3 regions of the Sanguibacteroides justesenii genome follow, and region 2 is predicted to be linked to each of the others. Evidence: riboswitches for the same ligand, from Rfam matches in the RefSeq annotation. Region 2 holds a riboswitch; each other region holds the start of a gene.
The links. Region 2 has a riboswitch for cobalamin ahead of DMB45_RS05010 (TonB-dependent receptor). Riboswitches for the same ligand answer to the same signal wherever they lie in the genome.
Positions count from the first base shown of each region.

Region 1 (9,967 bases), 120 kb from region 2:
CGAAGAATTGACCGATCTTTTAAAATCCCTACCCTAACTTAAACCTTCCCGAGAAACGATGGTCCTCTGCAGCACTCCGAAAACGTCCATCCCATGTCCCAAAAAATGAATTTTCATTTTCTTTACCGAGGCTTTTTCATACCCGTAAAAAATCTATCTTTGTAAAATAAACCAAACGAAATCTCCGGAAAACATCGGGTATAACCCGGATAATATCGAATTCATGAAAGAAAGTTTATTTATTCCGTTATTATTGACTTTACTTGCAGGATTGGCAACCGGTATCGGTAGCCTGATCGCTTTTTTCACCCATCACACGAACAAACGTTTTCTCTCCTTTTCGCTGGGACTCTCCGCGGGAGTAATGATATACGTCTCTTTCGTGGAAATCTTCCAACAGGCGGAAACTTCCCTTACGGCCGAGTTAGGTTCAAAATACGGTATGACCATGACGGTCCTCTGCTTCTTCGCGGGAATGTCATTGATCGGTATCATCGATCGTCTGGTACCTTCCTTTGAAAATCCTCACGAAGTTCGTTCCGTAGAAAGTATGGATACCCCTCCCCCCAAGGATACAAAATTGATGCGCATGGGACTGATGACGGCCCTGGCCATCGGCATCCATAACTTCCCGGAAGGTATCGCTACTTTCACGGCTGCAGTGGAAAGCCCGACTTTAGGAATTGCAATAGCCGTCGCTATCGCCATCCACAATATCCCGGAAGGTATTGCCGTTTCTGTTCCTATTTACCATGCAACCGGAGATCGTAAAAAGGCATTTCGTTATTCCCTTCTGTCCGGCCTGGCGGAACCGACCGGTGCTCTTCTGGCTTATTTAGTACTCATGCCCTTTATGTCGCCCGTCCTGATGGGATGTATCTTCGCAGCCGTCGCAGGTATCATGGTCTTTATTTCCATAGATGAATTACTTCCTGCCGCCCGGGAATACGGAGAACACCACATCTCCATCTACGGACTTATCTCCGGAATGGGAATCATGGCTTTAAGTTTAATTTTATTGGCATAACCAAAAAGATATGGAACATACGCACGAACATCACCACCATAGAATCACCAGTCTAAATAAAGCTTTTATCATAGGGATCACGTTAAACACGGCTTTCGTGGTCGTTGAATTCGTTGCGGGATTCTGGTTTAATTCTTTGGGATTACTCTCGGATGCGGGACACAACTTAAGCGATGTCTTCAGTCTTGTATTGGCCATGCTGGCTTTCCGGCTTTCCCGCGTACAAGCCAATACCAAATACACGTACGGCTACAAAAAAAGCACGGTCTTAGCCTCCCTTTTAAATGCCGTCATCCTGTTGATTGCCGTAGGCTTCATCTTGGGAGAAAGCATCAACAAACTATTCCATCCTCAGCCGGTCGACGGAGACGCCGTCGCCTGGGTTGCCGGAGTCGGAGTAGTCATCAACGGGATCACGGCCTGGCTGTTTATGAAAGATAAAGAAAAGGACCTGAACGTAAAAGGAGCTTATCTACATATGGCAGCAGATGCCTTGGTCTCCATCGGTGTTTTGGTCTCCGGATTGATTATCGCCAACACGGGATGGAATATCATCGATCCGCTTATCGGGATCGGAATTGCCGTCATCATCGTTTATTCCACTTGGGGATTGCTGCGAGACAGTATTCGCTTGTCCTTAGACGGGGTTCCCGCCGGAACCGATTACAGACAGGTCGAAAAAACCATTGCCTCTGCCCGCGGGGTAAAAGGATTTCATCATTTGCATATCTGGGCTTTAAGCACGACCGAAACCGCTCTTACCGTACACGTCGTCATCGATGACATGTCCCAAATGGAAACCGTAAAATGCGATTTGAAACATGAATTGGAGCATATCGGCATTATTCATGCCACGTTGGAATTTGAAGCACCGGGATCTCATTGCAAGGATTGCCAAAAAGAATATTCAGACTAAAATGTTTCCCAAAAATGAAAACTTTATTAAATAAATATCATACAAAATTTTCCTATTCATACACACAAACAACTTAATATAAGTTTATTAACAATATATCTCACTTAGAATTATTGTTAAAAACAAAAATTACGATATATCCTATCTTATTTTTATTTACTTTCGTCATGCATTCGGTTCACGTTTGTGATTAATAGGGAATCCGGTGAAAATCCGGGACTATACCCGTAGCTGTAAGCTTTTTTTGTTTTTCGATCAAAAGATCCACTGTCGGGTAACCGATGGGAAGGAGGTCGAAAATAGCGAGTCAGAAGACCTGCCGATTGCGATATATCCGTAACTTTCGGGTGAAAAGCGAGGAGAAGGCTTGCCTATCGGACTATTCTCATTTTACCCAAGGTTATAGTAAATTTATTTATTCATTACTAAAACCTTTAAGAATGAACGAAAACAGCTCTTTTTCAAAAATTGTAAAACGCAACGGGGAGATTTGCGATTTTAAAGCGGAAAAAATCGAACAAGCGATTTTTAAAGCTACGCGAGCAACGGGAAACCCTCATCGTAAAACAGCACGCGAACTCTGCAACAAGGTGATTGAAATTCTAAAAACCGACACCCCGGAAGGAGTCATTCCCCACGTGGAGATCGTACAGGACACGGTTGAACAGGTACTCTTGCAACACGGAGATTTCAATTTATTGAAAATTTATCTGCTTTACCGGAAACAACATGAACAGATCCGGAATTCCAAGGTATTGCTTACCAATATCGAAGTGATGGACGATTACCTGACTTTAAGCGACTGGAAAGTAAAAGAGAGTGCCAATTCGTCCTATTCTCTACAAGGGTTAAACCAACATATCTCCACCCAGATCACGTCCAATTACTGGTTAAACAATCTCTATCCGGAGAGAATATCCGAAGCTCACAAAAGCGGGGCCCTTCATATTCACGATCTCGGATTTTTAAGCGTGTATTGTGTCGGATGGGATCTGAAAGACTTACTAACAGTCGGTTTCAGGGGAGTTGAGGGAAAAGCCCAAAGTAAACCGGCCAAACATTTCCGGACAGCTTTAGGACAAATTGTCAACTTTTTCTATACCATGCAGGGAGAAGCCGCCGGGGCTCAGGCCTTCTCCAATTTCGATACCTTCCTGGCCCCTTATATCCGCTACGATCAATTGGATTACAAACAGATAAAACAATGCTTACAGGAGTTTCTGTTTAACTTAAACGTACCGACACGAGTCGGCTTCCAAACCCCTTTTACCAACATTACCATGGACCTAACTGTTCCGGATTTCTTAAAAAACGAACCGATTGTTCACGGCGGAGAAATCAAGGAAGAAGTATACGGCGACTTCCAAGCGGAGGTCACTTTACTGAATAAAGCATTTGCCGAAGTAATGTACGAAGGTGATGCTTCCGGCAGTCTCTTCTCCTTCCCTATCCCGACCTACAATATCACTCCGGATTTTGATTGGAACAATCCCGAATACGAAGGGATATGGGAGATGACGGCCAAATACGGGATTCCCTATTTTTCCAATTTCGTGAATTCCGATATGAAACCGGACGATGTCCGCAGCATGTGCTGCCGTTTACGCTTGGATAAACGGGAATTGATGAAACGGGGAGGAGGACTGTTTGCTGCCAACCCGCTTACCGGGTCCGTGGGTGTCGTTACTATCAATCTGCCCCGTTTAGGTTATGAATCCGTATCGGAAGAAAACTTTTATCAACGTCTACGTTATTTGATGGAAATCGCTAAAGATAGCCTGGAGATCAAACGAAAAGTCATTGAACGTTATACCGAAAAAGGACTTTATCCCTACTCCAAATACTACCTCAGACACGTACACGAACGTTACGACTGTTTCTGGAAAAACCATTTCTCTACCATCGGGATAAACGGAATGAACGAATGCTGCCTCAACTTCTTAGGAGTACCTATCACCCATTCGGACGGAATAGAATTCGCTCAAAAAACAATGCTTTTCATGCGGGACATTTTAACCGAATTTCAGGAGGAGACCGGCAACATCTATAATTTGGAAGCCACTCCGGCAGAAAGTACCTCCTATCGTTTTGCTTTACTGGACACGGCCGCATATCCGGACATTATCGTGGCCAACCGGAAAGAATTCGAAAAAGGAGCACAACCTTATTACACGAATTCCACCCATTTACCGGTACATTTTACGGAAGACCTGTACGAAGCACTCGAACAACAGGATCAGCTTCAAACCCTTTATACCGGAGGAACCGTCTTCCACGTTTTTACCGGGGAACACCGGACTTCCGCCCAAGCCGCTAAAAACATGATACGGAAAGTAACTTCCGCATTCCGGTTACCCTATATCACGCTCTCGCCTTCCTTCAGCATATGTCCCTCCCACGGTTACATAGCCGGAGAACATTTTACCTGCCCCCAATGCGGAGCGAAGTCGGAAGTATACAGCAGGATCGTCGGCTACATGCGTCCAGTGAGTCAATGGAACAACGGAAAACGGGCCGAGTTTGACGACCGGAAACATTTTGACAACAGTATCACGGAAGAAATTGCGATATGCGAATCGGAGGATTGATTAAACAGAGCCTGATCGATTGGGAAGGGAGAGTGACCGCCGTTATATTTACCCAGGGATGCAATTTCCGGTGCGGTTATTGTCACAATCCCTCCCTTGTCCTACCGGAACTTTTTACGAATAATCAAAAATGGACGGAAGCGGAACTATTTTCGTTTCTGTCCAAACGCCGACAATGGTTGGACGGAGTTGTTATCTCCGGAGGCGAACCAACCCTTCAACCTGACCTTATTCTTTTTGTCCAAAAAATAAAAAAGTTAGGGTTCGACATAAAATTGGACACGAACGGGAGCAATCCCGACCTTCTCCGAGAACTTATTGCCGGGAAACGGATCGACGCAATTGCCATGGACATAAAATCCGCGTTAAACCTAACTGCCTACCGGAAAATAAGCCCCAATATAAGTTCCGAATTGCTGGACAAAATAAAAGAGTCTATTCGTATCATTCGGGCTTCAGGTATAGAGTATCTTTTTCGGACAACCGTTATTCCGGGTTTACAAACGGAAAAGGAACTGGAAAATGTAAAAAAGGAGTTCGAAAAAGATCCTTTTCTTTTACAGGAGTTCCGGAATGGGGATATCTTAAAAAATTACTTATTGCAATTGAATTCCTAACTTCCGGAAGTTCTTGTGCAATCCAAAAAGCACCAGAATATCTCTTCTTTCAAGTATCAGATCACTTGGCAGCTCGGGAAGAACCGTAGGCTTATCCTCTTTTTCCTGCAAACGTTTCAGGGTTATCAATTTCAAACCGAACTCCCGCTCGAAATCCACATCGCCTAATTTACGACCGACGAATCCGGCAGGAACTTCCCATTCGATAATCACGTGATCGGTATCGACCACGTAAGAATCGATGGTCGTTGCCAACTCTACCTTCAGGGCAAAAAAATCGGCATATTCCCACTCCGGATTGATAATCTCCGTAATACCCATCGTCTCCATAATCGTTTTGTGAACCTCCGACATGGCTCTGGCAACGATACGCTTGACTGCAAATTGTTTCAACAGGGCAAGTACGTACAAAGAGGTACCGAAATCCTTACCGATGACCACAAACACGATATCCACATCTTTCAAAGGTAGAGATCCCAAAGCCTGTTCGCTCCGGACGTCCAAGGCAATGGTCGTCGTAATGCTGTCCTTGTACTGATTGATTTTATTCAAATCGTTGTCAACTCCGATCACCTCATGTCCCAAAGCCGTCAAACGCTGTGACAAAGCCAGTCCAAAATGTCCTAAACCGATAACAATGCACTTCATATCATTCAAACATTAACTTCATTCATACTTATAATATCACCGTATCGTCCGCATACCTGTACAACTTCTCCTGCCGCTGCTTGACAACACCCGATAACAACGTGATCAATCCTACCCGCCCCACGAACATCGTGAGACTAATGATTATTTTTCCCGCATCACTCATAGCCGGGGTAAAATTCAACGAAAGCCCTACCGTTCCCAAAGCAGAAAAAACTTCAAATACGATTTGAACGAACCTCCCCTGAGGTTCCAGTATCGAAAGCAGCATAACGGCCAAAGCCGTCCACGCCAAAGACAAAAAGATAATCGCCTGAGCCCGATTCACATTTAAACGGGTTAATTGTCTCTTACCGATCTCCACCCTATCTTCTCCCCGGAGAATAGCGATAACATTCTTTAAAGCGATAACGAAGGTAGTCGTTTTTATTCCCCCGCCCGTAGACATCGGAGAGGCTCCGATCCACATCAATAAGATAAATAGAAAAATCGTAGCCTGATGTAACGCAGCCATATCCACATTATTAAATCCTGCCGTTCGAGTCGTCACGGAAGCCATAAACGAGGTAGCCAACTTTCCTTGCCAGGATAGACCTTCCAGGGTATTACCATCTTCAAAAAACAAAAAGAACACCATTCCCAACACCAATAAGACCAAGGTTGTCGGCAACACGATCCGAGTAGTGGTGCTCACGATATGAGCCCTATACTCAACTTTTCGTTTTCCATGAAACAAATACACTAAAAAACACCGTATCTTATATTTAAAATAACTTCCGTAATTAAACAATATAGGAAATCCCAGGCCGCCGAAAACGATCAGAAGACCTAACCAAACTTGTAATCCATAAACATTTCGAACCAAAGGATCATACAAATTTCCGGGCAAAGTAGAAAAACCAGCGTTACAAAATGCCGAAACGGCATGGAAAAGGGAAAAGAAAAACTTATCCTGAATTCCTTCCACATCCTGAATTTGCAGATAGACTATATACACCCCGACAGCCTCTATCAGTAAGGTTGTCGTTACCGTGTAAAACAAGGTTCTGAAAATATTATTCAGGGAAGATTCGTTCAACAAGTTTTTAAGAGCTAACTGATCCCGGAACGTCGTTTTCCCCAAAAAGGACATGGCGAAGAAACTGGTAAACGTCATCACCCCGATCCCGCCTAACTGAATCAACAATAAAAGGATCACATCCCCTGTCGGGGTAAAAACTTTTGCCGTATCAAGTACCGTCAATCCCGTTACGCACACCGCACTTGTCGCCGTAAAAAGGGCATCGATAAAACTGATTTTCTCGTAAGTAGCCGTGGGTAGTTTCAACAAGAAGGTCCCGATCAAAATCAACATCAGAAAACTGATAACGAACATCATTTCGGGACGGACATTACTTTTGAGCACGACAAAGAACTCTTTTGAAAGATAGATCGTGCTCAGAATCAAAACGACCGTATAGGTTACGATTCGATTCAACCGATACAGTACCGGATTCCGCGTTATCACCTCAGGGATCGAAAACCGGTATTCGGCAATAATCAAACCAAGTAAAACAATCAAAAAAAAGACCTCTAACCAGAAGCCTTTTTCTTCCCGCAACAATTTAAAATTAAGGAGGAACCGGATGGTAAGAAAAATAAAAAAGAGATTGGTTATCCCCTTATACATGCTATAAATCTCCTCCTGATACGCCGAAGCTCCCTTAAAACCGAATTTATAAACGACTAAAAAGATAGCCACAAATGAAGCCATAAACAACACGACACGCCCCGCTCCCTCCAAAATCGTTTTTGTTATCCGGTAAAATTTTCTAAATTGATATTGTATTTCCGTTGAAAACATAACTCCTATTTTCAGCAAGAATAAACGTTATTAAAATCTCTTTAGTTTCATTCTTTTCTGCGAAATTCGATCCCTGCTTCCAAATGTAACCATTTGTTTCGATTTGACCAAGTAGTTTTTCATGTTTGAACAGGCAAGGCCGAAAACCCGATAGATAGAACGGCGCCCGGCCCCTTAGACCCTTCCCGTATACCGTGATTTATTTCATAAACACGAAATAGACGGCCAAAACGAGACAGATACAGGCCGCCAAATGATTCCATTGAAAGGTAACACCTTTGAAGAATAGCATAGAAAAAAGGATAAATATCGCCAATGTGATTACCTCTTGAATAACCTTTAACTGCATCAACGAAAAAGGACCGCCATTCCCTTCAAAACCGATCCGGTTGGCTGGAACCTGAGCACAATACTCGAAAAAAGCAATCGCCCATGAAAAGAGGATTACGCCGATAAGCGGCCAATGACTAATTATTTTTGTCTCTTGCAATTTCAAGTGTCCGTACCAGGCAAAAGTCATAAACATATTAGACACCAAAAGTAATCCGATCGTATAAACCCCTTTCATTTTCTTCTTGTTAACACATTTATATTCTCGACATATAGACGATAATCTCCCTCAAAGCAGCACAAAAATATAAATTTTATTACCTTTGTTGATAATGATTGGGAGCAAAGTTCATTTTTAATCGCCATTTGTCATGAAAGCCAATAAAATTCAAAAAATCGAGATACGGAATGTCTGGGGGAAATACAATTTCCGATGGGAAAACCTCAATCCGGATGTTAACATTCTGACCGGAATCAACGGTAGCGGGAAAACTACCTTTTTCAACGTAATGGACGCATTACTATCCGCAGACGTGAAGAGGCTGAGAAATTACAATATCGAGGCGGAAATCATCATCGACGACATTGCCATTCTCTACAATCGCCAAACGACGCCAAACGAGATCAAACAAAAATTATCCGGATTCAACTACATGAAAATAAGCACCTTCGATGTTCCATTGAAGGACCGCCGAAAAATGGGAAAAGAAGATAGCCCGTTATTAAGCGAATTGAAAGAGATTGTTTACAGCGTAGGAGAGAATAATGCTTCTTTTTCGGATTACCGGCTAAAAGCGACCAATTTCCCCGAACAAGCGGAAGAGATAAATACCCGGATCCGGCATTTTTATGACACGGTCAACCACCTTTTTGCAGGAACGGGGAAGACCATAGAGATCGATCCCATGACCAATCAGCTGATCTTCAAAGACGGCAAAGAGACCATCCACCTTCATAAACTCTCTTCCGGAGAAAAGCAACTATTGATTATTCTATTGCGTGTTTTCCTGATGGACGGACAACCTTACGTGCTATTGATGGACGAGCCGGAAATCTCCCTTCATATCGAATGGCAATACCGGCTGTTCGAAGAGATACAAAAATTAAATCCCTGTTGTCAAATCATTACGTCTACCCATTCGCCCAGCTTGTTCGGCGACGGATGGGGAGATAAACTGGTATTTATTGAGGACCTGATCGCTCAATAAAAATCATGGAAAACCACCTAAAGCATTAATTTACATGTTCCCTACTGTCGATATTAATAAAGAGAAATATTATTATCATGCGGCCAAACGTTTTATGATGGATGCACAAATGTTACGCTGTCGAGCCGCCATACATGTTGAAGATAAAGATGATATCCTGTTTTGGAGTAAAATATTCAATCATTTTCGTCCCCGGGACCGTTTTCACTTCATCGCAGGCTCCCGAAACGAAAGGGGAAACGAAACGAAAGGAGTAACTCAATGCTTGAAATACCTGAAATTTTTAGGACCCAAATTTTTTATCTGCATCGATAGTGACTACCGCTACTTACTGCAAGAACGGGAAATGAGCATAAAGCATTTTGTCTTTCAAACCTATACTTATTCTTTCGAAAACCACCATTGTTACGGAAAGGGATTAAATGAAATTTGCCAACGCATCACCACATTACCCAATACGATTTTTGATTTCGACCGATTCATAAAGGCATTTTCCCGTATTATTTACGAACTTTTCTTATGGCATCTCTATTTTCTCGTTGCAGATCCCAAACGTTTTCCAATTTCCGAATTCAACGAATTGATCACTCCCCGGTGGAGAGGTCCCCATCCGGACATCCGGCATAACGCCCAACGACTGCTTCAAGAACTACAACAACGTATCAGACAGAAAACAAATTATTTACACCGTAAATATCCCAAAGCCGATCTCGATATGCTAAAGGAAAAATACGAAAACTTAGGCTTAGTCCCGGAGAATACCTATTTTTTCGTCAGGGGACATAATGTT
Region 1 covers NZ_QJPL01000002.1:352,277-362,243, reverse strand. Annotated here, with positions in the region: gene DMB45_RS04510 (ABC transporter ATP-binding protein) at 1-37, shown strand, start outside; gene zupT (zinc transporter ZupT) at 224-1,027, shown strand; gene DMB45_RS04500 (cation diffusion facilitator family transporter) at 1,038-1,943, shown strand; cobalamin riboswitch at 2,101-2,281, shown strand; gene DMB45_RS04495 (ribonucleoside triphosphate reductase) at 2,384-4,531, shown strand; gene DMB45_RS04490 (anaerobic ribonucleoside-triphosphate reductase activating protein) at 4,513-5,148, shown strand; gene DMB45_RS04485 (potassium channel family protein) at 5,128-5,796, opposite strand; gene DMB45_RS04480 (TrkH family potassium uptake protein) at 5,825-7,639, opposite strand; gene DMB45_RS04475 (DMT family protein) at 7,839-8,207, opposite strand; gene DMB45_RS04470 (AAA family ATPase) at 8,341-9,177, shown strand; gene DMB45_RS04465 (DUF4435 domain-containing protein) at 9,212-9,967, shown strand, end outside.
Region 1: linked by a shared signal. The riboswitch ahead of DMB45_RS04495 (ribonucleoside triphosphate reductase) and the one ahead of DMB45_RS05010 (TonB-dependent receptor) in region 2 are both predicted to bind cobalamin.

Region 2 (9,967 bases):
ATGAAGAATACTACGATGTCATAAGTATTTTCCGGAAATATTATATCCCGAGAAAAGGAGAATTTCAATTGATTGTCGAATACAAGCTCACAAACGGTAAAATAGAAAATTATACCTCTTCCATAAAGTCATTAAAAAGCATCGAACTCATCCTCGATGGAAAAAAAAGAACGATTAGAGAAAAGAAGTTATAGTCCCTTTTAAGAAAGGATGCCTCTCCTATTCATCGTATTAAAATAAAAAATATAATCCTTTTTCAAAAATCAAATAATCGAATACAAGGACTGAAATGTTTCCTCATCCCAATAAAAATGGATATAGGAAGCCAACACGTGTTTATAATGATAAATCGGCGTGTCCGTTTCCCGCCCTTTAGCACTATATGTTTTTCCAACCGTAGGGATAAACCGATCTCCGGACACTACCCGGGAATAGTGGAATTCATGTCCCCGGAATACCATACCGTCGATCTCTATCCGCCGATATCCCAATTTCAAACCCATCTTCTCCATGGTCGCCCTATGTTTCAAAAGGCCTGCCATAGGGTATACCTTTCCGTCCATACCCGAAATAGAATCACAAAGATACATCATTCCCCCGCATTCGGCAAAGACTTTTCCTCCACTCTCCCCATAATCCCGAATCGAAGCCAACATTTCCCCGTTGGCAGATAATTCGGGCAAATAGTACTCGGGATATCCGCCGGGTAGATAGACAAAATCCGATAACGGCAGCTCCCGGTCCCGCAAAGGACTGAAAAAAGTAACTTCACCCATTCGTTTCAATACCTCCATATTTTCACGGTAAACAAAGTTAAAGGCCTCATCCATGGCAACAGCGATCCTCAATCTTTCGGTTACTCTCCTCTCACTAACAGCAACCGGTTCAAAAGCCCTTCGGGTCAACTCCAATAAACGATCCACATCTACCGTCCGTGTGATAACCTTCGCCACCCGGCCGGCAAATGCATCAAAATCGAAAGTTTCATCAAGAGTTAACCCCAAATGCCGGGAAGGCACCTCAAAATCTTCCTGTTTCGGGAGGTATCCCAAAGCTTCCATACCGACATCCTCGCACGCTTGTTGCAAATAAGAGTAATGCATAGCGGAACTGACAAAATTAAAAACGACCCCCGCAACCTGCAACTTCGGATAAAAATGTTTGAAACCGTACAGGACAGGGGCTACGGAATAAGCCGTCGACCGGGCATTCAACAACAATATCACGGGAATATTCAACAAAGCGGCAATTTCCGCACTACTCCCGTTCATGCCGTCATAACCGTCGAATAGGCCCATTACCCCTTCGGTCACGCATACGTCCGAATGTTCGCCATAACGGGCATATACCTCCCGTACACGCTTTTCAGCAGCCATAAAAACATCCAAATTCACCGATTCTTCCCCCGAGGCAATGGCGTGATACTTCGTATCGATATAATCCGGTCCGCATTTAAAGGGCTGTACGTCCAAGCCTCGATCCTTCAAAGCCCGCAACAAACCGATCGTAAAGGTAGTTTTCCCGCTTCCAGAAGAAGCCGCTCCGATTAAAAACTGTGATTTCCGCATTTGATCCGAATTGAAGGACAAATATAATGATAATTCATGATTGCGGATAAAAAGATTGAGTGATTAAAAAATTTTGAGATAGAACAGCACATAGGGACGGGTGCTACAGGTTATTTTCCTTTCGACCGGATATAGCTCTTTTTTATGCTCCGATTTAACTTGTCATTTTTTTCAAGTATTTTTTTATTTCAAATCAAAAAGTAATACATTTGCACTGTCTTTGGTGTTGTGTTGCATATCTGCTAACACACAAGAGGGAAGCCGGTTGGAATCCGGAACAGTGCCCGCTACTGTGATGCCCGGTCCTTTAAAAGAAGGATCAAAGAACAGATTCTTACACCACTGTCCGATTGCGGACGGGAAGGTATCGTTCTTAGGCGTAGTCAGGAGACCTGCCGAGACATATAGGTAATAACTATTCCCGGGGTCAGGAATAGAATTATAAACAGCTAAAATTAATCATTGTAATGAAAAAGTTTGTTGTGTTAACAGCTTTGCTGTTATCGGTTGTCAGTGTTTCACTCGCCGGCATCACCCTAAAAGGAAAAGTCGTCGATGCCAAAACCCAAAAAGCTCTCGCGGGAGCTAACGTGAGATTGATCGGCACGAATATAGGTATCGCAACGGATAACAAAGGTGAGTTTACCCTGAAAAACATCGCAGAGGGGACATACATCCTCAGAGCCAGTTTTTCCGGTTATGAAACGGAAGACATAAAAGTAAACAGTAGCACAGAAGAGATCGTTTTCAAACTATCCCGGACGCCCGTAAACTTGAATCAGGTCGTTGTCACCGGTACGGGAACTCACCGCAGACTAAAAGACTCTCCCGTACCCGTGGAAGTTTTAAGCGGAACAGAAATAAGAAAAGCCGGAGTCACCTCCTTCGAGGACGCCTTATTATTATTAAATCCCTCTTTCAACATCCGTCCGACCGTCATGGGCTCTTATTTCACGATGAACGGGCTGGAGAACAAACATATTCTAATTTTAGTGGACGGGAAAAAAATGGCGGGAGATGTTTCCGGCAATACGGACTTGTCGCGTATTGATATGAGCCGGGTAAAACGAATCGAAATACTGAAAGGAGCAGCCTCTTCCCTCTATGGTTCGGAAGCCATTGCCGGAGTTATCAATGTCATTACCGAGCAACCCAAAGAACCTATCAGCATCCAATCCAAAACCCGGTTCGGGGGAAAATCCAGTTTCGTCCAAAACGCCAGTTTAGACCTGAACTTCGGTAAATTTACCTCCTCAACCTCTTACCAAAGACGCCAATCGGACGGGTGGAAATTAAGTCCCTACGAAACAAGCGCAGATACGGTCGTTCCTACCAGGAAAGAATCCGTCAACTCCTTTTTTTCCAATATCGTAAGCCAACGTTTCACTTACGAGCCGAACCAGAGGCTATCGCTTTATGCCCAAGGAAGCTATTTTGACCGGGAGGTGAACCGTCCCGTCCAACACAAGAAAAGCGACGGAGGCTACACGTACGATTTGACCTATATGGATTACAATTGCGGTGTAGGAGGAAAATACCTGTTTGATAACAAAGCCTATATTGCTTTAGATTTATACATGGACAACTACGAGTATAACAAGCTTTATACCGTGGCACAGGTGGTCAAAAACGACACGACCTTCCGGGTTGGCGACGAGGAACTGACCAAACGTCAAAAGTACTATAATGCCAATCTGAGAAGCGTATTCCGGGTCGGTGATTTTAACAAATTCACCGTGGGTGCCGAATACGTGGACGACTACATGAAAAATCCCGGCAGCTTGGATGAACCTAAAGAGGTATATACACTCGCCATTTATGCACAGGACGAAATACGTCTATGGGACAAACTTCAGATCCTTCCCGGATTCCGTTACGTTTACCATGAAAATTTCAAAAACAGGTTTACCCCTAAATTAGCCTTGATGTACTCTTTGAAAAAATTCAATTTCAGGGCTGCCTATTCCGCCGGTTTCAAAGCACCGACCTTACAGGAACTCTATTATGATTACGAGAACCGGGGATCCATTACCATCGGAAATCCGGATTTAAAACCGGAAAAATCAAACTATTACAGTTTGAACGTCGAATATGTCGGAAGATTTCTGAATATCTCGGTAAACGGATATATCAATGACATTAAGGATATCATTGACAGTTACGAGTTGGAATTAACGGAAGAGGACAAGGAAAACGGAATCAAAACGAGGAAAATGTATCGCAATTTAGATAAAGCGCGTGCTCAAGGGTTCGATATTTCCGTTAACAGTTATCTCGGATACGGTTTCTCCGCAGGTGGAGCCTATAATTGTGTTTATGCCAAAGACCGAAAAACCGGACACCGGTTGAACGAGGCCGTAAGACACGCGGCCACCTTCCGTGCCGGATGGATGCACGAATGGAACAAATACAGACTGAACGTAAATGTAAACGGAAGAATACAAGGACAAAAATACATCTATTCCGAAACAAAGGATAAAACGACGGGGAAACCCATCTATACGGACAAGAGCGCCCCGAAATATCAATTATGGAATCTGGCAACCACCCACACTTTTGCCCCGGTAGGAAACTTCTTCTTTGAGGTGAATGCCGGAATAGACAATATTTTTGACTGGACGGACGATCGTCCGAACGGGGTGAATTACGCCACGCTCAATCCGGGCAGGACCTTGTTTGCCAGTTTGATTATTCGTTTCACCAAATAACCCATCTCCCCGGAGATGTTTGAAAAACACATCTACCCTTTTTTAGAATTTTCGAACATCCCGGGGATTATCCCTTTCTTGTCATGAAAAACATACTATTTGTCATCTTATTACTACTTTTCCACATAACTCTCTTCGGACACGGAGAAGGTTTTAAAGAATCCGACATCTTTAAAACAGTAGGGCCCAACGATAAAATCGCTCTTCTCGTCGTACATTTCGGGACAACCCATGACGATACCCGGGCCTTGACCATCGATGCCATTAATCAAAAAATGAAAAAAGAGTTTCAGACTATCGAAGTCCGAGAAGCTTATACCTCCCGTATGATTATACGCCGTCTAAAAGAAAAAGGTGTTCGGAAACCAAACCCGACAGAGGCGTTAAACAAATTGGCAACAGAAGGCTATACTCATATCATCATACAGTCGACGAACATTATCGAGGGTGTCGAAATGGAATCATTACGTCGGGATGCGGCTCAACTACAATCCAAATTCAAAGATATCCGTATCGGAAACCCGTTACTCTACTCACCGGAAGACTACCTCAAAGCCATAAAAGCAATCGCCGCAGAATTAAAAGGAAAAACGAAAGGAGAATGCGTATTTGTCTGCCACGGAACCTATCATCCGGGAAACGCCTCTTACGGTATGCTTGATTACATGATGAAAGCAGAAGGACATAAAAATTACCATATCGGAACCATAGAAGGCTATCCGACCTTTGAAAATGTACTGTCCGGCCTTAAATCATCCGGAAGTAAAGAAGTTACCCTTATCCCCTTTATGTTCGTAGCCGGAGATCACGCTAAAAACGATATCGCCAAAGAGTGGAAAGAAAAATTGGAAAAAAACGGATATCGTGTTTCTCTCTTTCTGAAAGGATTAGGTGAACATTCCCGCATTCAGGATATTTTCATCCAACATGCACGTTACGCGGCTACCCACAAAAAAGAAGATATCGTAACCAAGAAAAAGAAATACGAAATATCGGACGATATCGAGTGATGGAAGAATTAAGAGATAGAAGGATTGAAAAGATTGACGATTGTAAATTGTAGATTGTAAATTAAAAAGCAGCAGCCAATCTTAAATTTACAATGAACGGAGGAGAGGGAAGGATAAAACGAGGGAACATAAACAAGGAACGGCGAGTGTTGCGTGCGGTTTCCGGAATGTCCGGACGACGGAATGTCCGAGCGAAGCGAGTCCCGGAGACCAGGGAACGGAAACCGTCTACACGACCGTCGGGAACGTCCCGGTCCCCCGAGGGGTATCCCGAAGAGATCAAAAGATTAAAAAGATGCTGGAATTAAGCAACTTATCGATCGAATGATTAAAAAAGATTGACGATTGTAAAGAAGGCAAGAGCAAAACTCAATCAGAAATCATTTATACCCCATGGGCTTTTAAAACTTTATCGATTTGAAGAACCTTATGGATTCTATGAAAGTGAAATAAAAAAAGTAACTTTGTTCCGGTTAAACAATTCAAATATGAATAACGGAAAAATATACGTAGCGGGTATCGGTCCGGGAAGCGAAGAAGATATTACGCCTGCCGTACGGACAGCCATAGCCGATTCAGACGTTGTTATCGGCTATAAATACTACTTCGGATTCATTCAGGAAATTATCGGCAGTCACGCAAAATGTGTCGACACGGGAATGAAAAAAGAACAAGATCGGGCAGCAGAAGCTTTCCGGCAAGCTCAAAACGGGAAAACAGTTTGTGTGATCAGCTCGGGGGATGCCGGCATATACGGTATGGCTCCCCTTATTTTGGAAATGAAAAAAGAGTTAAACAGCGACATCGAAATTGAGATTCTTCCCGGCATCAGTGCCTTTCAAAAGGGAGCAGCTCTTTTGGGTGCACCGATCGGACACGACTTCTGCATCATCTCCCTTTCCGATTTAATGACCCCTTGGGAAAAAATCGAAAAACGAATAGCAGCAGCTGCTGCTGCCGATTTCGTCACAGCCATATATAATCCGAAAAGTGAAGGCCGTTACTGGCAACTTCATCGTTTAAAGGAGATCTTTTTAGAGTATCGCCAACCGGAAAACCCGGTCGGGTTTGTCCGTCAAGCAGGCAGAACGGAACAAAAGACAAAAATAACTACCCTTACCGATTTCGACCCGGAAGAGGTCGACATGTTTACCATCGTAATTATCGGTAATTCTCAATCCTACGCGTGGGACAATCACATCATCACTCCCCGCGGCTACTATCGGGATCAAGAATCCGACACCGAGATGAAAATAGGGCAAGAAATTATGATTCAAAGTTTCCGTACCATAGCCTCGGAATTAAAGAACAAGGATATACCTTTGGATCGGAAATGGGCATTATTACACACGATCCATACCACAGCCGATTTCGATATGGAAAATATCTTTTACTCCGATCCCTTAGCCGTGGAGAAATTGTACCAAGATTTCAAGGAGAGAAAGATCCGGACAATCATTACGGATGTTACGATGGCCGCATCGGGTATCCGAAAAGGAGCTCTCGAACGTTTAGGTGTATCCGTAAAATGTTATTTGCATGACGAACGAACCGCTGAAATGGCTAACCAGCTGAATATCACCAGGACACAAGCCGGAATCCGGTTGGCAGCAGAAGAACATCCTGAAGCTTTGTACGTTTTCGGGAACGCCCCCACCGCCCTGATGGAACTCTGTTCGTTAATCCGCAAAGGGAAAGCACGTCCCGCAGGAGTTATCGGAGCACCCGTTGGATTCGTCAATGTACGGGAATCCAAGCATATGCTTAAATCATTCACCCGTATACCCAAGATTATCATAGAAGGACGTAAGGGAGGAAGTAATCTTGCTGCTACAATTGTCAATGCTATCCTTTGCTTCGACGATGCGTCGCAATTACGTCCCGGAAGAGATTTATAATTTCAGATACCCTATTTGCGTTCCGTGTGTATTTCATTTTTAATTTTATTCTTATGGAATTTATTGTAATCGGATTGGACGACAACAAAGAACCGGATTTTAATAAGCATATCCGTTCGCTCATCAGTAGTCATTCTGTTTTTTCCGGAGGGAAACGACATCATGAACTCGTTAAGAAGTTGCTTCCGCCCGATTACACTTGGATAGATATAACCGTTCCCTTGGACAACGTATTCCGACAATACGCCTTATGGGGGGAAATCGTTGTTTTTGCTTCCGGTGATCCTCTTTTTTTCGGGTTTGCAACTACGATCCAGAAACGATTGCCTCAGGCAAAGATCATACTACACCCCTGTTTCAATTCGTTACAAACCCTGTCACACCGCCTGCTTCTGCCTTACCACGACATGCATACGGTCTCTCTTACAGGGCGCCCATGGCATGAATTCGACAAAACATTGATTGAAGGAGGGAAAAAGATAGGTATTCTGACCGACCGTGAAAAAACGCCCCCTGCCATTGCCCAACGAATGCTTGAATTCGGATACGACAACTACCAAATGACCGTCGGTGAATTACTGGGAAACACAGAAGAAAGAATACGGAGGTTCTCCTTGCCGGAAGTCTGCAAACAAGAATTTCAATTCCCCAATTGCATTATCCTCGAACAAACTTATCCCCGAGAGCGACCTTTCGGCCTCCCGGAAGAGGATTTCCATCTGCTGAACGGAAGAAGCAAGATGATCACGAAAATGCCGGTTCGCTTACTATCTTTAAGCATGTTAGATCTCCGATCCCGGCAACATTTATGGGATATCGGATTTTGTACCGGTTCCGTATCCATCGAAGCTAAACTACAATTTCCCCATCTTCATATTACCGCTTTCGAACAACGACCGGAAGGAGAAGAACTGATGTACGCCAACTGCCAAAAGTTCGGTACCCCGGGAATCGATACCATCGCAGAAGATTTTACCACGGCAGACCTGACAGGCATCCCTTATCCCGATGCCGTTTTTATCGGCGGACACGGGGGAAAAATGAAGGAGATCTTACATATCCTAAGCGAAAAGATCGTTTCGGGAGGCCCTGTCGTATTCAATTCCGTCTCGGAAGAGAGCAATCGATTATTTACCGTTACGGCGGAACAATGCGGCTTTACGATCACCAAACGACACCGTATAACCGTCGATCAACATAACCCGATAGAAATTATTCAAGCGACAAAAAACAGTTAATCATATGAATTCGATAGCCATCATCATAGCCTCGGATCAGGGAGCCGAAACGGCTCGGATCATCCGCCGGGAGATGCCAAACAGCGAAATATTTTCATCGATAGAACGAGAAGGATGCACTCCTATCGACTCCATCGCCGCATTTACCGCAGTTCATTTCCATGATTTCGACGCTCTCCTGTTCATAGGAGCTTTAGGTATATGTGTTCGGACCATAGCCCCCTGTATCCAATCCAAATACAAGGATCCTGCCGTGATCAACATAGACGCCGTAGGGAAACACGTCATCCCGGTTTTGTCAGGACACGTGGGAGGTGCAAACGAATTAGCCAAACGCATAGCGGGAATTATCGGCGGAGAGGCCATTATTACCACGCAGAGCGATAATACAAACCTATGGGCTCTCGATACCCTCGACCGCCAATTCGGATGGAAAGCGGAAAAAACACACCCGATGAACGAGATCATCGCCGCCTTTGTAAACAAACGCCCGACGGCCCTGTTGTTGGATATTAGAGACAAAGGCACAAACTATTTGGAACATACCTGTCCTGAACATGTAGAACTATTCTATCGATTTGAAGACGTTCCTCAAGAACGCTTTCACTTGTTGATCGCCGTCACTCCCCGCATTTACAATTTTTCCATACCGACCCTTATCTTCCGCCCCCCTGTCCTCCACATGGGAATAGGCTGTAAAAGGAACGCTCACCCGGAAGGAGCGTGGGAATGGATAAAAAAAGATATGACAACCAAAGGCTTATCTCCTTTATCTCTAAAAAGCATTTCCACTATCGAACTAAAAAAAGAGGAGCCTCTTATCCGGGAAATCTCCCGACAAACAGAACTTCCTCTTACCGTGTATGCGACAGAAGATCTACAAGGCATAGTGGTTCCCAATCCTTCCGAAAAAGTTTTCGAAGTTACCTCTGTTTACGGAGTGGCAGAAAGTACAGCTTTGAAAAGCGCCCGCAACGAACAGCTACTTATTGAAAAACAAAAAATGTCCCTTCTTGAAGGGAGTCATTTTACATACGCCATAGCATGCGATGCCCTTGCGGAACGTAAAGGTTTCATAGAAATTGTCGGCGCCGGACCCGGGGATCCCGAATTAATTTCCGTAAAAGGAAAGCGCTTCCTCGAACAGGCAGACCTTATTCTGTATGCCGGTAGTCTGGTGCCCGTGGAACTAACCTATTACGCCAAACCAGGAGCAACCGTACGCAGTTCGGCTTCTATGGATTTGGAAGAACAATTCGCAATTATGAAAGAATTTTACGATAAAGGACTCTTTATCGTCAGACTTCACACCGGAGACCCTTGCATTTACGGGGCGATTCAAGAACAAATGGCCTTTTTCGACGAATACGGCATGCACTATCACATTACGCCCGGAATCTCTTCTTTCCTGGCAGCAGCAGCAGCTTTACAATCCCAATTCACCATACCGGAAAAAGTACAGACCATTATCCTTACCCGGGGAGAAGGCCGCACCCCGATGCCGGAAAAAGAGAAACTACACCTGTTGGCCCGGTCACAAAGCAC
Region 2 covers NZ_QJPL01000002.1:469,694-479,660, reverse strand. Annotated here, with positions in the region: gene DMB45_RS05020 (hypothetical protein) at 1-194, shown strand, start outside; gene DMB45_RS05015 (cobyrinate a,c-diamide synthase) at 264-1,568, opposite strand; cobalamin riboswitch at 1,773-1,982, shown strand; gene DMB45_RS05010 (TonB-dependent receptor) at 2,036-4,276, shown strand; gene DMB45_RS05005 (sirohydrochlorin cobaltochelatase) at 4,360-5,286, shown strand; gene DMB45_RS05000 (hypothetical protein) at 5,348-5,569, opposite strand; gene cobJ (precorrin-3B C(17)-methyltransferase) at 5,775-7,184, shown strand; gene cbiE (precorrin-6y C5,15-methyltransferase (decarboxylating) subunit CbiE) at 7,238-8,422, shown strand; gene cobM (precorrin-4 C(11)-methyltransferase) at 8,427-9,967, shown strand, end outside.

Region 3 (9,967 bases), 97 kb from region 2:
ATGACCCTATCGTTTTTGCTTTGGCCAACCCCAATCCTGAAATCTCTTACGAGAAAGCCATACATAGTCGTCCGGACATTATTTTCGCGACAGGTCGTTCGGATTATCCCAATCAAATTAATAACGTATTGGGTTTCCCTTACATTTTCCGAGGGGCATTAGACGTTCAAGCCAAAGGAATAAACGAGGAGATGAAATTGGCGGCCGTTTATGCTTTAGCCCGATTAACCAAAGAACCCGTACCGGAAAAGGTTAAGATGGCCTATAACGATCCTTCCATCGCATTCGGCCGGAATTATATCATTCCAAAAGCCTTAGACGTCCGTTTGATCAGTCGTATTGCTCCGGCCGTAGCCCGGGCTGCCATAACATCCGGAATCGCCCGCAAGACAATTACCGATTGGGAAGCCTATCAGGAACAACTCGAGAAAAGAATCGGAGAGGATGACCGCCTTATGCGACGCATGACGGGAAAAGCCAAAACAGATCCCAAACGTATTGTCTTTGCAGAAGGTGCTGATATAAAAGTACTATTGGCCATACAGGAAATCGTTACGGAAAAAATAGCACATCCTATTCTTATCGGAAATACAACCGAAATTGAGAATTTAAAAAAACAGCTTCATCTGAAGATCGACGAATTAACGATTTTCGATCCGGCCGTAGAAAAAGAGAAGATAAGAGAATACACGCAAGCTTATTATAAGCTGAGGCAAAGAAAAGGGATCACCGCCGAACAGGCCGAAGAATTAATGCATAATTCGAATTTTATCGGATTGATGATGGTCGAATCCGGAGACGGGGACGGACTGATATCCGGCATTCACTCCGATTATCGCCATGTACTACGGGCTGCCAAAGACATCATCGGTTTACGGGAATGTTGCAAATACGCCGTGGGGATGCATATCGTTACCCATAAAAAAGGAACTTACTTTTTGGCGGATACCACCGTTAACAGCCATCCTTCTGCCGATACGTTAGAATCCGTCACCGTCCTCACCTACGAGGCCGTGAAACAATTTAACGTAGAACCTATTATTGCCGTAGCCTCTTACTCCAATTTCGGAGAATACCACTTGGGAAGTCCGGCACAAATACAAGAAGCCATCGAAGTTTTACATCGAAAATACCCGGAAATCATCGTGGACGGAGAAATGTCAGCTTCCGTTGCTTTCAATAAAGAGTTAAGAAAAAAGCGATATCCGTTCTCGCCATTAGCGGATAAAGATGTAAACACGATCATTTTCCCCAACCTGAGTTCCGGAAGTATCGCTTTGGGCATATTACAGGAATTAGGAAGCAACGAAATCATCGGCCCGGTACTCTTAGGATTGAAAAAGCCGGTACATATTCTGCAAATGGGGTGCAGCGTACGGGATATCGTATACATGACCACCCTTGCCGTAACAGACGCTCAAAAAGAAAAACCGGTAGATATGTGCAGACTCTAATCGTACGGTAGTTCGAAACGATTACCCGATTAAGTGATTAATTCACATCATCTCTTGATCACAGAAGTCTAAATGTTTCTTACCTTTGCAAAAAATATAACGTATAATCATCCGTTAAACGGAAATTTTAATTTATCGTATGAAAATAGCAATAGCATGTGACCATGCAGGTTACGAGTACAAGGAGAGATTAGTTAAATACCTTCGGGAGGAGGGACATGAAGTGAAAGATTTCGGGACTCACTCTTCCGAAAGTATGGATTACCCGGACACGGCACACCCGTTGGCCGTCAGCGTGGAATCCGGAGAATACGAAAAAGGAATTGTCCTGTGCGGAAGCGGAAACGGTATCTCCATGACAGTAAACAAGCACCAGGGAATCCGTTGTGCCCTATGCTGGAATATGGAATTGGCAGCTTTGGCGCGTCAACACAACAATGCCAATGTTTGCAGTATTCCGGCTCGTTTCATAGCCTACGAAGAGGCTCAAAACGTGATCGACACCTTCTTATCGACAGCCTTCGAAGGCGGAAGACATCAACGGAGAATAGATAAGATTCCGGTAAAATAAACACCATAAAAAACGGGTCCCGAAAACGAGACCCGTTTTATTCATTTATCAGACATCAAAGGATCAATTTATATCCTTTTCCGTGAACATTGATAATTTCCACAGAAGGATCTTTCTTCAAGTGTTTACGTAATTTGGTGATATAAACATCCATACTTCTTGCATTGAAATAGTTGTCATCCGCCCAAATGTTCTTCAAAGCAAAGTTTCTCTCCAATACTTTATTTACATTCAAGCATAACAAACGAAGTAATTCCGATTCTTTCGTGGTCAGTTTTTGCTCCTCTTCTCCATCAAACAAAGTTTGCTTCTTAGAGTTGAACGTCAACTTACCGATCTTAAAGATCTCTTGCTCATCTTCCGGTTTCAGACCGGTCGATCTTCTCAATACGGCCTCGATTCTCAAAAGCAACTCTTCCATGCTGAAAGGTTTACTCATGTAATCGTCAGCTCCTAATTTGAATCCTTCCAACACATCTTCTTTCATCGTTTTTGCCGTCAAGAAAATGATTGGAATCTCGCTATTAATTTGTCGTACGTCTTTTGCCAAAGTGAAACCGTCTTTCTTCGGCATCATCACGTCAAATATACAAATATCGAAAGGTTGATTTAAAAAAGTCTCGTAAGCGACTTCTCCATCCTCGCATAAAACGGTGTCAAAACCTTTAGCTCTTAAATACTCTTTAAGCAGCATGCCGAGGTTTGTGTCATCCTCTGCTAATAAAATTTTAATTTTCTCATCCATAGCTATGTTGTTTTAAATAATTCTCTATATCGTTTTAAATTCTCTGAAAAAATATACGAAATTAGAAAAATAAGGTTCTCTTTACCTTTTGTTTTTTTGATGTTAATGGTAAAATAATGTCAAAACAGCTCCCTTTATCCGGGGAACTTTCCACGTCAATGTTTCCTCCGTGTGCTTCCACGATCTTTTTCACGTACGAAAGGCCCAGCCCAAAACCTTTCACGTCATGCAAATTTCCTGTCGACACGCGATAAAAACGTTCAAAGATCAATTTTTGATCTTTCTTAGCAATTCCTATGCCATTATCAATCACACTAATAACAATCTCATGATTCCTATTTCGCGTATAGATTGAGATCTCCGGAGCCCGGATACAATACTTAATAGCATTGTCAACCAGATTAGAAATGACGTTCGTTATATGAACCTCATCGGCCAATACTTCGTCATTTTCAGCCTCCAGGTGACCGAACATTTTACCTCCTTTATCCTCCACCCGCAAGATAAATTTAGGTAACAAATCTTCTATAATGTCATTTATATTGATCTTTTTCAATTTTAACTTCATCCTCGTTTCCGTAAAAAGAGCGGTTTGCAATACCCGTTCCACCTGATAAGTCAAACGTTTACTCTCGTCCCGAATAATGGTAGCGACCCGGTCAATGGTTTCCGGCGTATTCGTTACAGCTCCGTCCTTCAACATCTGTGAAGCCAAAGAGATCGTCGCTATCGGGGTTTTAAATTCATGAGTCATATTGTTAATAAAGTCATTCTTTATTACCGATAGTTTTTTCTGACGAATAATAACCACTAAACAGAATACAGAACAAAACAACAAAGCGAATGTGATCAATATACTGGGTAACAACATCCACAAAGAACTCGCCGCATCTCCTGCCAAATCAGGAAACCTCAAATACAGTACCGTTCCTCCTTTTTCACCCGGGAAAATTCTCTTATCCCAATATCGATCCTGTTGGCTTAAAAAGTTTTTAGAGGCCAACACGAACTTTCCATTCTCTTTTATCCCGAACTCAAACGAGCTACGAATACCGTTATCGATCAGAGCATTTCCGATAAAACCGTACAAATCATTCACATCCATCCTGCCCTCTATCATTCGTTCCGGTTTATTCCCCTCCTCTACGACCAGCACGTAATCCTTTCCCAAACGTTCCTTAATCTGCTGTTGCAATTTTGCAAGAGAGGTCGATAAATTATCTTTGGTTACCTTACGACCTACAAAATCACTGACATCCTGCACATCCGAGTCATCATCAATCAAACTCAGTACAGAACTAAACATCAAATTAGGATCGTTCTTAGAAGCGATTTTCCGCTTCGGATCCACGTACATTCGAGTATCTTCTACACCATCCTCTGAACTTTTCAACAGATTGTTCCCCTCTGCAATGCGATTCATCTTCACTTTTCCCCGGATATAATCAACAACCTCATCCATCACTTTATTGACGGTATAATCAAACTGCTCTTTTTTTACTTCAAAGGCGGTCTGAAAATAGCTTGTCTGAAGCAGAATTAATCCAAATAACGAGAGACCAAACACAACACCCAATATGATAATCTGTTGTTTTCTCATACCACAAATTTAACAATTCAATTTTAACATTTCCTACTATTAACACAATTTAACCATATAACGTTTGCATGGCTAATTGTCTAAAAAAGCGTAGGTTGATCATTCTTTACCTGGTCCTTTTTTAGGTGTTTATAGGCCAGATCCGTCACTTCGCGTCCCCGGGGAGTTCTTTTCAGAAACCCCTCTTTAATCAGAAAAGGTTCATAGACCTCTTCTAACGTGCCGGGGTCTTCACTTACGGCAGTAGCTATGGTTGTCAATCCGACAGGACCTCCCTTAAACTTATCGATAATGGTCAGCAGAATTTTATTATCCATCTCATCCAAACCGAATTTATCGATATTCAAAGCTTCAAGAGCATATTGAGTGATCTCATGATCGATAACACCATTTCCTTTTACCATCGCAAAATCGCGTACTCTCCTCAACAGGGCATTCGCGATACGGGGTGTCCCTCGGCTTCTCGAAGCAATCTCTTTCGAAGCCTGGCTTGTTATCTTCACGTTCAGGATAGAAGCGGAACGTTCGATAATTCCCGTCAAAATATCCAGGTCGTAATATTCCAAATGACTGTTAATACCAAAGCGAGCACGCAAAGGGGCCGTCAGTAAACCGCTACGGGTAGTGGCTCCTATCAAGGTAAAAGGATTCAATTGTATTTGTACGGAACGGGCAGCCGGTCCTTTATCGATCATAATATCGATTTTAAAATCCTCCATGGCCGAATAGAGATACTCTTCCACGATAGGGCTCAACCGATGAATCTCGTCAATAAAAAGGACATCGTTCGTTTCCAAATTAGTCAGTAAGCCGGCTAAATCGCCCGGCTTATCCAGCACCGGTCCGGAGGTAATCTTTATTCCTACTCCCAACTCATTGGCAATAATGGCAGATAAAGTTGTCTTTCCCAACCCGGGAGGCCCATGTAATAAGACATGATCCAACGACTCGTCTCTCATTTTGGCCGCCTGTACAAAAATCTCTAAATTATCCACAATCTTTTTTTGTCCCTGGAAATCACGAAAGGTCAAGGGGCGTAACGCCTTCTCCAACTCTTTCTCACTTTCAGGAACATTCCCGCTTCTTATATCAAATCCAGCCATCTATTTTTTTTTACCTGTTTCAAAACCGAATCCCAGCCTAAAAGGATTCGTCGTTTTCTTTTTCGAGTCTCAAATGTATAAAAACTCCATCGCATATACAATGCGGGAAAGAATTAATCACGTTTACGAACAAAAAATGCCTTCAGTAAATCGGCGCATGCTTCGCCCAACACTCCGGCTACCACTTTGGTCTTCGGGTGAAGTATAGGGGGAGTCAGCCTTGCGTATCCCCGGTGCGGGTCCGATGCTCCATACACTAACTCTCCCAACTGAGCCCACGCTAAAGCCCCCCCGCACATAGTACATGGTTCCATCGTCACGTAAAGCGTACAGTCATTTAAATATTTTCCTCCTAACGAAGCGGTTGCCGATGTAATCGCCAACATTTCCGCATGAGCCGTCACATCATTCAATCTCTCGGTTTGATTATGGGCCCTGGCAATAATTTTATCCTTGCAAACAACAATCGCTCCCACGGGGATCTCCCCTTCCGACTGAGCAATATAGGCTTCTTCCAAAGCCTTTTTCATAAAAAATTCATGTTTATCCATCTGATGTATCGTATGAATAGCTAAAGTCTGCATTTTTTTCGAGACCTACAAATTTTCTCTCTCATTTCCCGACAAACCGACTCCCCGATAGCCTTTTCACTTTTTTTCTTTGTTTAAATTCATTTTATACATACCTTTATCATGACAATTACGTAAGAATATATCTAAACATAAATAATATGCAGACGATTGACAATTACAATTTTAAAAACAAAAGGGCGTTAATTCGAGTCGACTTTAACGTACCTATGAATGACAAATTCGAAATTACAGATGATACCCGCATGCGGGCTGCCATTCCAACGATAAAAAAAGTATTGGAAAAAGGAGGTTCTGTTATTCTCATGTCTCATTTGGGACGTCCGAAAAACGGACCGGAGGATAAGTTTTCTTTGAAACACATTCAAAAGCACTTAGAGGAGTTATTGCATACCCCTGTTAAATTCGCGGAAGATTGTGTCGGAGAACAAGCCCAAAAGATGGCAGCCGATTTAAAACCGGGAGAAGTACTTCTATTGGAAAACCTTCGTTTCCACAAAGAGGAAGAAAAAGGGGACAAACAATTTGCCAAAGAACTGGCCTCTTTAGGAGACGTATGGATCAACGACGCCTTCGGAACCGCCCACCGGGCCCATGCCTCTACTGCCGTGATCGCCGAATTTTTCCCGAACGACAAACTTTTCGGTTATGTCATGAAAGGAGAATTAGAAAGCGTGGATAAAGTAATGCACAATCCGACCCGTCCTTTTACAGCCATCATGGGAGGTTCGAAAGTATCCTCTAAAATCGATATCATCATGAATCTGATGGACAAGGTGGATAACCTGATTTTGGGCGGTGGTATGACTTATACTTTTAAAAAAGCATTGGGTGGTCATATCGGAAATTCGATTTGCGAAGAAGATAAACTGGATTTAGCCCTCGATATCCTAAAAATCGCCAAAGAAAAGGGGGTTAATTTAGTGCTTTCCAACCAAACATTAGCCGCCGACGCTTTCAGTCAGGACGCCCACACTCAAATTGTAGACCCCATGAATATCCCGGACGGCTGGGAAGGTTTGGACATCGGCCCGGAAACCCGAAAGGAATTTGCAAAAATCATCGAAAATTCAAAAACCATTCTTTGGAACGGTCCCGTAGGCGTGTTTGAGATCCCCAAATTTGCCGAAGGAACAAAAGCCATCGCCGAAGCCATCGTGAAAGCAACCGAAAAAGGGGCCTTCTCGCTTATCGGCGGAGGAGACTCGGTCGCAGCCATCAACCAATTCGGTTTAGCCGACAAAGTCAGCTACGTCTCTACGGGAGGTGGTGCATTGCTCGAATATATCGAGGGCAAAAAGCTCCCCGGAATCACGGCTATCCGGGAAGAATAATACAGGAAGCACATATACAAAAAGGTATTGTCTTATTTATTCTACAGACAATACCTTTTGTTCTTTTTTAATATGTTGCTTTTTTATATTTTTGCGACATGGAATTAAATTTTAGTATTAAAGAGATTTTTACGGCCTTTATGGTATTGTTTGCCGTGATCGATATCACCGGTTCCGCTCCTATAATCATGAATCTAAATAGTAGCGGGAATAAGGTCAATGCGGAAAAAGCAACCGGAATTTCTTTAGCTATTTTTATCACGTTTCTCTTTGCCGGCGACGCCCTATTAAAACTATTCAATATCGATATCTCTTCCTTCGCCATAGCCGGAGCTTTGGTACTTTTTGTATTAGCGATCGAAATGACTTTTAATATCGAGGTTTTCCGCAATAATGGTCCGGGAGGTTCCGCAACCATCGTTCCCGTGGTCTTTCCTTTGGTTGCGGGAGCTGGAGCTCTCACGACGACCTTATCTCTCCGTGCGGAATGTCATGTCGTTAACATCATCATAGCCATTATTTTAAACATGGCAGTAGTTTATATCGTATTAAAAAACGTCTCTTTGGTGGAACGTTTGATCGGAAAAGGAGGAGTGTACGTATTACGTAAATTTTTCGGTATCATATTATTGGCTATGGCCGTCAAATTATTCACGACCAACTTGACAAGCCTACTTAACTCCTTTTCCTGATTAACCATTGTTATCTTCCCCGGACGATTGTCCGATAATGCTCCCATCTTTCAGTGAATCGACTGTAAGTACATTATTCTACCATACCTATCCATCATTGTAACAGCCTTTATTCAGACAGGCAATATTCCTGTATTTTCGAAATCGAATTTTTAATTGCACATTTTATTTGTTTATTACTAAATACTATCTAATTTTGCACCCGATTAAACAATCGATTTTGGTGTCACCTTTCGTTTTACGGAAGGTGGTGAAAAGGGAATCAGGTGAGAATCCTGAACAGACCCGCTGCTGTAAGCTCCACCGAAATTTTCGAACAATACTCACATCCACTGTTTCGACACGAAATGGGAAGGGCGTTTGAAAACGGAGTAAGTCAGAAGACCTGCCAATATCGTTATAATCTGAAGCTTTCTGGGAGTAGAGCTTGGATATAAACGTGAACATTATCCGATTTATTCTTTACGACAAAAGAGTAACTTCGTTATTTGTACCGCAGGATATTCTCCAGAAGGCTGTTTATTACTTTAATGACAGCTAAAAATGAATTATTCGCATCTTATAGCTCTGAATTTATGGTTGTTGATGACACCGGGAATTTATGCCCAACAGCAGGACACAACTAAAATGTATCATATAAAGGAAGCCGTTGTTTCCGCCAAGCAGATACAAAAAGAGATCATTCCCGTCCAAATTTTATCCGGAGCTACTTTACAAAAATTAAGCGTCCACTCTGTCGCTGATGCTTTACGCTATTTTTCCGGAGTACAAATTAAAGATTACGGGGGAATCGGAGGGTTGAAAACCGTTAATATCCGGAGTATGGGTACTCAACACGTCGGAGTTTTCTATGACGGGATCGAGTTGGGAAATGCCCAAAACGGAATTATCGATTTAGGACGTTTTTCGTTGGACAATATGGAGTCCATTTCATTATACAACGGACAACGAAGCGCCATTTTCCAATCGGCCAAAGACTTCGGTTCAGCCGGATCCATTTATATGGTCTCCAGGATCCCCCGATTCAATCCGGAGAAAAAATACAATGCCAAATTTACCTTTAAGACCGGTTCCTTCGGGTTGGCCAATCCCTCCTTTCTGCTGGAAAACCGACTCGGTAAAAATATCGACGGTTCATTAAGCGCAGAATACATGTATACCAACGGAAAATACAAATTCAGTTACCGGAAGAAAAACGGTTACGATACCACTGAAATACGTAAGAACGGGGATGTATACGCCATTCGAGCAGAATACGGTCTTTTCGGCAAGCTCAAAGAGGGAGAATGGAAAGCAAAAACTTATTTCTATCATTCGGAAAGAGGATATCCCGGAGCCTCGGTACGTGAAGAGCCCGGGAAATTTAAAAATCAGGATCGACAATGGGATTCCAATTTTTTTCTACAAGGCTCCTTTAAAAAGTACTTCAACCGTTACAGCATGCTTATCAACGGCAAATACGCTTACGATTACCTGCATTATCTTTCCGATCCCCGCTTGGACGCTTCTACGATGTATGTAAACAACCACTATCGCCAACAAGAGGTATATCTTTCTTCCGCCAACCTGTTCAACGTTCTTCCCGGATGGAATCTAAATTTATCTGCCGATTTCCAATGGAATAAATTGAATGCAGACCTCGTCGATTTTGTCTATCCTACCCGTTACACGGGCTTAATCGCACTGGCTACGGCTATTAATTTCCAGCGTTTGAACATACAGGCAAGTCTACTGGGTACCTTCGTCAATGATAAAACTCGCGTTACAAATGCAGCTGCAGACAGTAAACAAAAGTATACCCCCACCATTGTCCTTTCCTGGCAACCCTGGGAGGAAAAAGATTTGAATTTCAGGGCATTTTACAAACGAATATTCAGG
Region 3 covers NZ_QJPL01000002.1:373,056-383,022, reverse strand. Annotated here, with positions in the region: gene DMB45_RS04585 (NADP-dependent malic enzyme) at 1-1,454, shown strand, start outside; gene rpiB (ribose 5-phosphate isomerase B) at 1,594-2,025, shown strand; gene rprY (response regulator transcription factor RprY) at 2,081-2,770, opposite strand; gene DMB45_RS04570 (sensor histidine kinase) at 2,832-4,370, opposite strand; gene ruvB (Holliday junction branch migration DNA helicase RuvB) at 4,451-5,473, opposite strand; gene DMB45_RS04560 (nucleoside deaminase) at 5,587-6,024, opposite strand; gene DMB45_RS04555 (phosphoglycerate kinase) at 6,204-7,397, shown strand; gene DMB45_RS04550 (MarC family protein) at 7,496-8,089, shown strand; cobalamin riboswitch at 8,294-8,496, shown strand; gene DMB45_RS04545 (TonB-dependent receptor) at 8,675-9,967, shown strand, end outside.
Region 3: linked by a shared signal. The riboswitch ahead of DMB45_RS04545 (TonB-dependent receptor) and the one ahead of DMB45_RS05010 (TonB-dependent receptor) in region 2 are both predicted to bind cobalamin.